One region of the Streptomyces deserti genome, then DNA from elsewhere that is predicted to be linked to it. Evidence: riboswitches for the same ligand, from Rfam matches in the RefSeq annotation. Region 1 holds a riboswitch; the other holds the start of a gene.
The links. A riboswitch is a leader RNA that binds a small molecule or an ion and turns the genes downstream of it on or off. The one in region 1 is predicted to bind cobalamin.

Region 2: linked by a shared signal. The riboswitch ahead of ACYVMZ_RS08335 (ABC transporter substrate-binding protein) and the one ahead of ACYVMZ_RS28400 (CbtB domain-containing protein) in region 1 are both predicted to bind cobalamin.

Annotation. Positions count from the first base shown of each region.
Region 1 is NZ_BAAGRZ010000022.1:24,993-30,632, reverse strand. Features, by position in the region: gene ACYVMZ_RS28415 (ChaB family protein) at 1-329, opposite strand, end outside; gene ACYVMZ_RS28410 (ferredoxin) at 432-830, shown strand; gene ACYVMZ_RS28405 (histidine phosphatase family protein) at 1,080-1,649, opposite strand; cobalamin riboswitch at 1,750-1,899, shown strand; gene ACYVMZ_RS28400 (CbtB domain-containing protein) at 1,934-2,161, shown strand; gene ACYVMZ_RS28395 (CbtA family protein) at 2,187-2,948, shown strand; gene ACYVMZ_RS28390 (acyl-CoA dehydrogenase family protein) at 3,118-4,296, shown strand; gene ACYVMZ_RS28385 (hypothetical protein) at 4,754-5,071, shown strand; gene ACYVMZ_RS28380 (hypothetical protein) at 5,349-5,639, opposite strand.
Region 2 is NZ_BAAGRZ010000003.1:19,109-24,748, reverse strand. Features, by position in the region: gene ACYVMZ_RS08350 (hypothetical protein) at 1-591, opposite strand, end outside; gene ACYVMZ_RS08345 (ABC transporter ATP-binding protein) at 650-1,471, opposite strand; gene ACYVMZ_RS08340 (FecCD family ABC transporter permease) at 1,524-2,537, opposite strand; gene ACYVMZ_RS08335 (ABC transporter substrate-binding protein) at 2,534-3,550, opposite strand; cobalamin riboswitch at 3,619-3,805, opposite strand; gene ACYVMZ_RS08330 (CoA-binding protein) at 3,891-4,298, shown strand; gene ACYVMZ_RS08325 (APC family permease) at 4,481-5,640, shown strand, end outside.

The sequences.
Region 1 (5,640 bases):
CGCGACCGGCCCTCGACACCGAGCCGCTTCGCGACGTCGTACAGGTGTTCCTTGGAGGCGTGCTCGTCCACGCCCTCGCCGCTGCGGCCGCCCTGCTGGCGGGGCCGCGCCGACCGGGGGTCCGAGGGGCCCTTGCGGCCGCCCTCCTTGCGCTCCCAGTGGTCGCCGACCTTCTCGTACATGTGCTTCAGCGCGCCGTAGGCCACGCGATGCGCGCGCTCGCCCTCGCCGTACTGCTCCACGGCCGAGTCGTGCGCCTTGATCCAGGTGCGCTGGGCGTCCTTCGAGGAGCGCTCCAGGGTCGACGGAAGCTCCTGTCGTCCGGGCATCTCACCCACCTCCGTCCGTCGTCGCTTCCGGGGCCGGACGAGTGCCCGGCAGGGGGCCCGGAAAAACCGGGCGGAACCCTTGCGAGCACGGGGTTTGACGGCATGGACGGGGGCTACCCGCGCGGTGTGACTTCGACGACATCGCAGCAGGAGCTGTTCCGGTTCCTGGAGGACCGCTTCGCCTGCGCTCAGGCGTGCACGGAGTGCGCGCGGGCGTGTGCGCTGCGCGCGAGCCTCGTGGATCCCGACGGAACCGAGAACCAGGAACTCGTACGACGCAAGGGCATCATGTGCGCGGAGGTGTGCGACGCGACCTGCCGTGTGCTGTCCGAACAGAACCAGGTGGACGAGAGCGCCATCCGCATGCAGGTGGAGTGGTGCAGGACGGTGTGCCTGGAGAGCGCGCACGTCTTCGACGCGCACCCGGGCGCGGAGGAGACGGCGAGTGCGTGCCGGGCGTGCGCCCGGGCTTGCACGGACTTCCTCGCGACCTTGAACTGACGAGCGGCGTGCTCCGCGACCGGCGGTGCGGGTGCACACCGTGGGAGGCGTGAACGACTGACGCCTGCGGCGAGCGGGGGCGGGGGCGAGGGCGGCCGACGGGGTGGTGGTCGGCCGGCTGCCCGGCGTACGCCGCCGCGCCGATCACTGGCGGCCTTCGGCCGATGAGCGGGCGGCGTCGGATCCGGTGCTCGGTTCGTGGCGCTTGCCGAGCCTCGCGGGGGGCGCGTACGGCGATGGGCCGTTGTGCTACACCTCGAGCGGCTGCCCCAACCGTACGTTCCAGCGGCCCGACCGGCCGCTGACCTCCACCGCCGTCAGCGGTGGGACGTCCGTGCGCCAGAACGCGGTCTCCGGGGCCCCGAGCACCTGTACCACCACGGCCCGTACGACCTCCGGCTCGACCACGGCCACGGTCCGGCCCGCCACCGCGGCGGCTGTCTCCAGCCAGGCCGCGACCCGGTCGCAGAGTGCGCGTACCGACTCTCCGCCGTGCGGTGCCGCGCCGGGGTCCGTCAGCCACCGGGCGAGGGCCTCCGGCTCGCGCGCGCCCACCTCCGCCAGGGTCGCCCCCCGCCACCGTCCGGCATCCAGTCCCGCCAGCTCCGGGACGGCGACGGCGTCGAGGCCGAGGGCGTCGGCCGTCTCCCGGCAGCGCACGGTGGGGGAGGCCCAGGCCTGCCGGGCCGCCGGAAGCGAGCCGGCGGCCGTACGGGCGTGTCGCAGCCCGGACGCGTCGAGGGGACAGCCGTCGTCGAAGCGGGCCTCCCGCAGGGCCGCGGTGATCGCGGGTGAGATCAACATCACTCGGCTGGTCATCCGTCCACTCCTGCGCTCAACATCCTTTACTCGTCCGCCACTTGACGGCATGTATCCCACTCCGAGGGGCGCTCGCGGCCTTCCGCGCGCCCTTGGCCGGATCCGCACGACGCGGTACGGTCTCGTCGACATTCACGACGGCACGGCGGAAGCCGGTGGGACTCCGGCACGGTCGCGCCACTGTATGCCGGGCACGCACGCGAGTGCGGGCCCGGTGAGTCAGACCCCCTGCCGTCGTTCGTGCACCACCGATTCGGGACGCGAGTTTCCCAGGAGGTTCTGCCATGGCGCAGTCCGCCGCCCAACCGGCCACCACCCCCGCCACCACTACCGCCCCCGCCAAGCTGCCGCTCGGCGCGATCGCCCCCTGGGCGGTCTTCTTCGGCATCCTGATGCTGGTCCTGCTCTACTTCGTCGGCGCCGAGCAGGGCGCCACATCCGTGCTGGCCGGGGAGGACGTGCACGAGTGGGTGCACGACGCCCGCCACCTGCTCGGCTTCCCCTGCCACTGACGGCGGGGGAGGAACGTACGAGCTCATGAACTCGACAACCGTCCGCACCCTTCTGGTGCGCGGCATGCTCGCGGGTCTCGCCGCCGGGCTGCTCGCCCTCGTCGTCGCCTACTTCCTCGGCGAACCCCGCGTCGACGCGGCGATCGCCTTCGAGGAGGCGCACGCCCACGAGCACGGCGGGGAGGAGATCGTCAGCCGCACGATGCAGTCCACCGCGGGCCTGTCCACCGGTGTCCTCGTCTACGGCGTCGCCTTCGGCGGCATCGCCGCCCTCGCGTACTGCGTCGCGCTCGGCCGGATCGGCCGCTTCGGGCCGCGCGCGAGCGCGCTGCTCCTCGCGGTGGCCGGCCTGCTCACCGTGTACGTCGTGCCGTTCCTGAAGTACCCGGCCAACCCGCCGGCCGTCGGCGACCCCGACACCCTCGACCAGCGCACCGCCCTGTACTCCCTGATGGTGGTGCTGAGCGTGCTGCTGGCCGTGGCCACCGTGATCCTGGGCAAGCGCCTCGCGCCGCGCCTGGGCAACTGGAACGCCACGAGCGCCGCCGGGGCGTTCTTCGTCCTCGTCGTCGGTCTCGCGTACGCCTTCCTGCCCTCCTACGACAACGTCCCCAAGGAGTTCCCCGCCACCCTGCTGTGGCAGTTCCGCCTGGCGGCGCTGACCGTCCAGGTGACCCTGTGGACCGCCTTCGGGCTGATCTTCGGGGCCCTGGCGGAACGGGTGCTCGCCCCCCGGCCCACCACGCACCAGCCCACCGCCGCGCGGCCGACTCCCGTGCCGCACTGACCTGTTCACCCCGCCCGACATCCCACCGACAGGGCCCCCGGCATCCCGGGGGCCCTGTTCCCTGTCGCCGCGACCCGTAGGTGCTTTCCCCTGCCGCGCCATTCCCAATTTCTGAAACACGTTCTACGGTGTGCGCCGTCAGGACCGGCCTTGGGAGCCTGGAGGCGCCGTGCATCTCGACTACACGCCCGAGCAGCAGCGGCTGCGGACCGAACTGCGCGCCTACTTCACCGAGTTGGTCCCGACCGGCGCCTCCGCCCGGCACTTTGACCCGGCCGCCCAGAAGCGGTTCTACCGCGAGACCATCCGGCGGCTCGGCGCGGACGGCTGGCTCGGCGTGGGCTGGCCGAAGGAGTACGGCGGACGCGGCCTGACCGCGATGGAACAGTTCATCTTCTTCGACGAGGCCGCCCAGGCCGGCGTACCGCTGCCGCTGATGGCGCTCAACACCGTCGGCCCGACGATCATGCGGTACGGCACCGAGGAGCAGAGGGCGTACTTCCTGCCGAGGATCCTCTCCGGAGAGATCGACTTCGCCATCGGCTACAGCGAGCCCGACGCGGGCACGGACTTGGCGTCCCTGCGGACGCGCGCGGTGCGGGACGGTGACACGTATGTCGTCAACGGCCAGAAGATCTGGACCACCAACGGCGACACCGCCGACTGGGTGTGGCTGGCCGTGCGTACGGATCCGGACGCCCCGCCGCACAAGGGCATCACCCTGCTGCTGGTGCCGACCACGGACCCCGGCTACTCGTGCACCGTCATCCGCACCCTCGCCGGACACGACACCACGGCCAGTTACTACGAGAACGTCCGCGTCCCCGTCACCCACCGGGTCGGCGCCGAGAACCAGGGCTGGCGGCTGATCACCAACCAGCTCAACCACGAACGCGTCACCCTCGCTGCCCACGGCACCATGGCGATCCGCGCCCTGCACGACGTGCAGCGCTGGGCCATGGAGACCAAGCTCGCCGACGGCCGCCGCGTCGCCGACCTGCCCTGGGTACGCCGCCGCCTCGCCCAGACCCACGCCCGGCTCGACGCACTGAAACTCCTCAACTGGCGGATGGTCGCCGCCGTCCAGGACGGCACCCTCACCCCGCAGGACGCCTCCGCCGTCAAGGTGTACGGCTCGGAGGCCCGGCGCGACGCCTACGCCTGGCTCATGGAGATCGTCGCCGCCCCGGGCGCGCTCAAGGAGGGCTCGGCCGGGGCGGTCCTGCACGGCGAACTGGAGCGCGGTTACCGCTCGGCGGTCATCTTCACCTTCGGCGGCGGCAACAACGAGATCCAGCGCGAGATCATCTCGTGGATCGGGTTGGGGATGCCGCGGGTGCGCCGCTGACGTCTCGGTGTGACGAAGGATTATCGAGTGCTGGGCGTGCCCAAACCTGCGGTGGCTCGCGGTCGGTGGCAGGCTCGGTGGGATGGTTCGCGTGATGGGCCTGCGCTGGGGAAGCCCCCGTCAGCAAACCGACGAGGACTCATGAACGATCGAGGCTGATCTCCTTGGATTTTGGCTACTCAACTTGATTGGGCGATGTCGGGTGGCGTGGGCCATCGGTCACCTGCGCCGGTGGCCGCCGCGACCCACATGGGCCGGCCCTCGGTGTGCATACTGTGACCGGCAGGGGGCCGTCGTCCGACCGAACGCGATGGGCAGGGCCGATAGGCCACGGGCCGGGCCGGACGATCAAGCAGACCAGCGATGGATGAACAGGAAAGCTTGCGCCGCTACGGGCTTCGCCCCGTCGGCGCGGACCTCGACGAGATCCGTGCACTCCTCAGAGAGCACACGGCGCGTGAGCGACGCCCAGGGCGAGGGCGACACCGTGCTGATGAAGCTCTGCTGCGTCCAACTGTTCAACAGCGGCGACCTCGACGACGTGCTCCTGGTCTGGAGTGCGAAGCAAGCCAGCTTCGACGCAGCGTGCTCGATCGACACCGAACTCCTGCTTGGGCACGGGCTCGACACCACGAAGGCCCACCTCTCGGCCAACCGTGCACCTTCTGCGGCGGCAGCACTGGGTCGACTGCGCGAGCTCGAGGCGGACGGTGAATTCGAGGGCTTCTCAGTGGAGGAGTACTCCGCCGTCTACGACCGGTACTACGTCGACTGACGAATCTGCAGCGCCGCTCAGTCGTCCGTGATGAGGCCGGTGCCCGCAAGGCAGCTGTCGACGAAATCCGGGCGGTACTGGATCTGCTTGAGCCTGCTGGGCGGCCTGGTCTCGCCGGCTACGTCCGGCCCAGACGGCCCGCCGCCCCCGTCGATGCAATGACGGCGGATCGTGGTGTTGCAGGCGCTCACGGCCAGGGCGGCAGGCGAGCCCTCTGTCGCGAGTGTGCTTCACTCGGCGTCCGACCGGGCATCGAGCTGTTACTCAACCAGGTCAGTCAGGTGATGTTCGGGTGCGCGTTCCCTGGCGCGAGGTGGCCGTCGGAGACATCGGCCCACCTCGAGGAGATCTTCTCCGGCGACGGCACTCGGCCGATGCGGTTGCCGGTGGCGGCGATCGTGGCGTTGCTGGGCGAGTTCGACGTGGCCGTCGGCGCCGCCCGTACGACGATCAGCAGGCTGGCGCGTCGAGGGGCGCCGGAGGGCAGTCGGCAGGGCGGTACGGCTCGTACCGACTGACGCGGGAGGCCGCTGTCGATCCGGTGGAGCGGCGGTGCCTCGATCGCCACG
Region 2 (5,640 bases), on a different contig from region 1:
CTCGGGGACCGGCCGCGAGGGTTGGTGCGCCCAGGCCGCTACCGCGCGGCGCCAGCGGACCAGGGTGGCGTCGGCGTCCCCCAGGGCGGCCGCGTCGAGCCGCACCGGTGTGTCCCGGCGCCGGGAGAGCAGGGCCAGGCGCAGGGCGGTCGGGTCGACACCGTCGGGCACACCCGGCGGGCCCGGTGCCGCCGGGTCGACGGGCGCGACCGCGATCCGGACACCGTCGGGCTGCGCACCGCCCTCGGCCACGACGTGGAGGACCTGTGCCCCGCCCGGCCCGGCGCTGACGTCCCGGCTGTCCTGGAAGGGCCGGATGCCCAGGGCCGCGGCGTTCGCCCGCAGCTCGGCCTCCTCCCGCTCACCGGTCAGCAGGGCCCACACCGGTGTGCCGCCGAGTTCCAGGGCCCGCACGAGCAGGTCGGCGACGAGCAGCACACGCAGGTTCGTGGTGTCGAAGCCCGGCGTGTGCACCTCGACGCGGGTCAGGCCCCGGCGGGCGGGGGCGGCGTCGACGAGCTCGCCGGTTCGGGCGTCGGTGATGCGCAGCACGAGGTGAGCGTAGGCGGGTGGGTGGGCCCACGCGGGCATGTCGGGTGTTTTGCGGCCGCCGTGGCGGGTGCCGGCCGTGAACGGGCGTGCGGCGACGCTATGCCCCGGGGTCCGCCACGGTTCCCAGGAACCGCACGTGCGGCCGCCCCTCCGCCCCCTCCCGGGTGACGGCCGCCCGCACCCCGTACACCTCGGCGATGAGCCGCTCAGTGAGGACGTCGCCCGGAGTGCCGCCCGCCACGACACGTCCCTCGTGCAGCACGACGAGCTGGTCGCAGTACATCGCGGCGAGGTTGAGGTCGTGCAGGGCGACGACGGTGGTGACGGGGAGCCCGGTGACCAGGGTCAGCAGGTCGAGCTGGTGGTGGATGTCGAGGTGGTTGGTGGGTTCATCCAGGAGGAGCTCGCGGGGTTCCTGGGCGAGCGCGCGGGCGATCTGCACCCGCTGGCGTTCACCGCCCGACAGGGTGTCCCAGGGCTGGTCGGCGCGGTCGGCGAGTCCGGTGCGCTCCAGGGCGTCGCGTACGGCCCGCTCGTCGCGCGCCGAGGCGGGCGTCCAGGCGCGGCGGTGCGGGACGCGGCCCAGGCGCACGACGTCCAGGACCGTCAACTCGACCTGGGCGTCGACCTGTTGCTCGACCACGGCCAGGCGGCGGGCGACGGCGCGGCGGGGCACATCCGCCAGCGGGGTGCCGTCGAGCGTGACGACGCCGGCCGTCGGCGCGAGCAGCCCGGCCAGCAGCCGCAGGAGCGTGGACTTGCCGGAGCCGTTGGGTCCGAGGAGCCCGACGGTGGAGCCCGGGCCGGGCGCGAGGGACACACCGTCGAGGATGAGGCGGCCGTCGGCGCGGCGGCCGACCCGGTCGGCGCGGAGCCCGGCAGGTGACGCCTCGGCCTCCACCGGGAGGACGTCGGTCATCGCAGCCTCTCCGTCCGGCGCACGGCACGGATTGCGGCCGGCCATACGCCGGTCATCGCACCCTCCGCGTCCGATACAGCACCAGCACGAACGCCGGCACCCCGATGAGCGACGTCACGACCCCCACCGGCACCTCCTGCGGATCGAGGACGGTGCGGGCCAGGGTGTCCACCCACACCAGGAACACAGCACCCGCCAGCGCGGCGACCGGCAGCAGCCGGACGTGACCGGGCCCGACCAGGGCACGGGCGGCGTGCGGCAGGACGAGCCCGACGAACCCGATCGCCCCGGCCGAGCTGACCAGCGCGGCCGTGAGCAGGGCCGTGGCGCACAGCAGCACCAGCCGGGTACGGGCGACGGACACTCCCAGGGCGGCCGCCGCCTCCTGGCCGAAGGCGAAGGCGTCGAGGGTGCGGGCGTACGACAGGCACACCACCAGCGCCACGGCCAGCACGCCCAGGCACAGCCACACGTCCGTCCAGCCGGCGCCGCCGAGCGAGCCGAGCAGCCAGAACAGCACGCCCCGGGTGGTCTCGGCGTCGGCGGCGGTCATCACGACGAAGGAGGTGAGCGCGGAGAACAGCTGCATGGCGGCGACACCCGCCAGCACCACCCGGTCGGTGGTGCCGCCGAGGGTGTGGCTGAGCAGCAGGACCAGCGCGAAGGAGACCAGCGCGCCCAGGAACGCCCCCGCGGGCACCGAGACGGCCCCGCCGCCCACGCCCAGCACGACCACGACGACCGCACCCGTCGACGCGCCCGACGACACACCCAGCACGAACGGGTCGGCGAGCGGGTTGCGCAGCAGCGACTGCAGCACCACGCCGCACACGGCGAGCCCGGCCCCGCACACGGCCGCGAGGAGGGTGCGCGGCAGCCGCAGCTGCCATACGATGCCGTCCCTGATCGGCGTCAACTCCGAAGCGCCCAGGCCGAGATGGGCGACGACGGTCGACCACACCTCCCCGACCCCGATGTCCGCCGGACCGATGGTGATGGCGACGGCGAGGGAGGTGGCCAGGAGCAGAGCCCCGGCCGCACCGAGCGCCACCCCGCGCACGGTCACTTCACGAGCCCGAACTCACGTAGTCCCGCGGCCACGTGCTCCACGCCCTGGACCGTGCGGATCGTCGGGTTCATGGCCTGCCCGCTCAGCAGCACGTACCGCTTGTGCCGGACGGCGTCCATGTTCCTCGTCACGGGGTCGGACTCCAGGAAGGCGATCTTCTTCGCCGCCGACTCGGCGGTCTGCGACTTGCGGGTCAGGTCACCGATCACGAGCACGTCGGGGTTGCGGTCGGCGACCGTCTCCCAGTTGATCTGCGGCCATTCCTCGCGGGTGTCGTCGAAGACGTTCTTCGCGCCCAGGGCGCGGGTGATGACGCCGGGCGCCCCGCAGCAGCCGGCCATGTAGGGCGACTCGGAGTTGGCGAACCAGTACAGGAGGGTCACGTCCGAGGCGTCGATGCCCGCCGTGGCCTTCGCCATGCGCCGCTCCAGGGAGGCGACGAGCTTCTCGCCGCGCTCCTCCACCCCGAACACGGCGGCGAGGTCGCGGACTTCGCCGTACACGGTGTCGATGTCCAGGGCTTCGTCACGCGCCCCGTCGCCGTCACCGGTGTTGTCCTTGCCCGCGCAGTCGGACGGCGAGACGTACGTCGGCACGCCCAGCTTCTCGAACTGCTCCCGCGTGGCCACACCGCCCTTGCCCAGGGTGGAGACGAACGACGCGGCGACGAAGTCGGGGTCGGCGTCCAGGACCCGTTCGAAGGAGGGGTTGTCGTCGGCGAGGCGCGGCACGCGCGCGTTCGCCTTCTGAAGTCCCTTCAGCACGGGGTCGGTCCAGGTGGCCGTCCCCGCCAGGCGGTCGGCGAGGCCGAGGGAGAGCAGGATCTCGGTGGTGCCCTGGTTGAGGGAGACGGCGCGTTCCGGGGGCGCGTCGACGCGTACGGTGCGGCCGCAGTTGTCGAGGGTGACGGCGGCCTTCGTACCGGCGGCGGTGGTGTCGCCGCAGCCGGTCAGGAGCAGGGAGCCGGCCGCGAGCAGGGCGGCGGCGCGGGCGGGTCGCGCGAGGGGCACGGAATCGTCCTAGGTCGTCGAGGGCTCGAACGCGGAGCCCGGTCGTACGGTGCTCCCCCGCCGTGCGTCGGCCGCGGGGGCTGCCAGCAGGTCTTCGGACTCGGGTTCCTCCGGAGGGGGCGCCTTCCCGGAGGACTGTCGTCCTCCAGTGGCCGAGGCCCCGCCCGTCCCCCTCACCGCTGCGCGTCAGTTCCGGATTCACACCGGATTCCCTGACCCACGTACATGGGTTCGACTGGCCTCGGCAAGCTATCACGGCGGGCGCGGGGAATCACCGGGCCCCGTGCGTCGTTGTCCGGACGACAGCTCTTCCCCATGTCCCATCCCGAGGAGGCCGACGGTGTACGGCGACGAGGCAACGGTCCGCAAGATCCTCACCGGGCTCGGCGACACCTGGGCCGTGGTGGGCCTGTCGTCGAACCAGCGGCGCGCGGCGTACGGCGTCGCCGATGTGCTGCAGCGCTACGGCAAGCGCATCGTGCCCGTGCACCCCAGGGCGGAGACGGTGCACGGCGAGCGGGGATACGCCTCGCTCGCGGACATTCCCTTCGAGGTGGACGTGGTCGACGTGTTCGTGAACAGCGACCTGGCCGGGAAGGTCGCGGACGAGGCGGTCGCGAAGGGCGCCAAGGCGGTGTGGTTCCAGCTCGGTGTCATCGACGAGGCCGCGTACGAACGGACGCGCGCGGCAGGACTGGAGATGGTGATGGACCGCTGCCCGGCGATCGAGATCCCGCGGCTGGGCTGAGGCCTGGGACTTAACGACTCCCTCATTGCCGTGTACAGGAATCCTGAAGCCCTTTCCAGGAAATCCCCGCATCCGGTCAAATGCACGGCAACGGCCTTCTGCCTGCCGGCAATTCATTCCTAATCTGACGGCCTCTTGCTCACTGAACGCTTTTGTTCATTTCATGAGGGGCCCCTGTGGAAATGGTAAGCGTCGACCAGGCAGTGGCGGGGGCGAAAGGGAGGCCGGGCGGGCTGCGACGGGACGTCGGGCTGATCGGGCTCATGTGGGCCTCGGTCGGTTCCATCATCGGGTCGGGCTGGTTGTACGGCGCCGAGAAGGCGGTCGTGGCGGCCGGTCCGGCGGCGATCCTGTCGTGGGTGATCGGCGCGGTGGCGATCGTGCTGCTGGCGCTGGTGCACGCGGAACTCGGCGGCATGTTCCCGGTCGCGGGCGGCACGGCCCGCTATCCGCACTACGCGTTCGGCGGCCTGGCCGGCATGTCCTTCGGCTGGTTCTCCTGGCTGCAGGCGGCGACCGTGGCGCCGATCGAGGTCGAGGCGATGATCGGCTACGCCGGGCACTGGCACTGGGCGCAGGGCTTCCAGCACGCCGAGGACGGCACGCTGACGATGAGCGGGTTCGTCGTGGCCGTCGTCCTGATGGCCGTGTTCGTCGTGATCAACTTCCTCGGCGTGCGGGTGCTGGCGCACACCAACAGCGCGGCCACCTGGTGGAAGGTGGCCGTGCCCCTCGCGGCGATCTTCATCATCGCGGCGGGCAACTTCCACCCGGGCAACTTCACCGAGCACGGATTCGCTCCGTTCGGCGCCAAGGGCGTGCTGACCGCCATCAGTTCCAGCGGCATCATCTTCGCCCTGCTGGGCTTCGAGCAGGCCATCCAGCTGGCGGGCGAGAGCCGCGACCCGAGGCGGGACCTGCCGCGCGCGACCCTCGGCTCGGTCGCCATCGGCGCGGTCGTCTACGTCCTGCTCCAGATCGTGTTCATCGCCGCGCTCCCGCTGAGCTCCTTCGCGCACGGCTGGGCGAAGCTGGAGTACCCCGGGAGCAGCGGTCCCTGGGCGGGCCTGGCGACGCTGCTCGGCCTCGGCTGGCTGGGCGTGGTGCTGTACCTGGACGCGGTGGTCTCCCCCGGCGGCACCGGCCTGATCTACACCACCGCCACCTCCCGCGTCTCCTACGGCCTGGCCAGGAACGGCTACGCGCCGAAGGTCTTCACCCGCACCGACGCGCGCGGAGTGCCCTGGTTCGGGCTGATCGTCGCCTTCGTGACCGGCGTGGTCTGCTTCCTGCCCTTCCCGAGCTGGCAGCAGCTGGTCGGCTTCATCACCTCGGCGAGCGT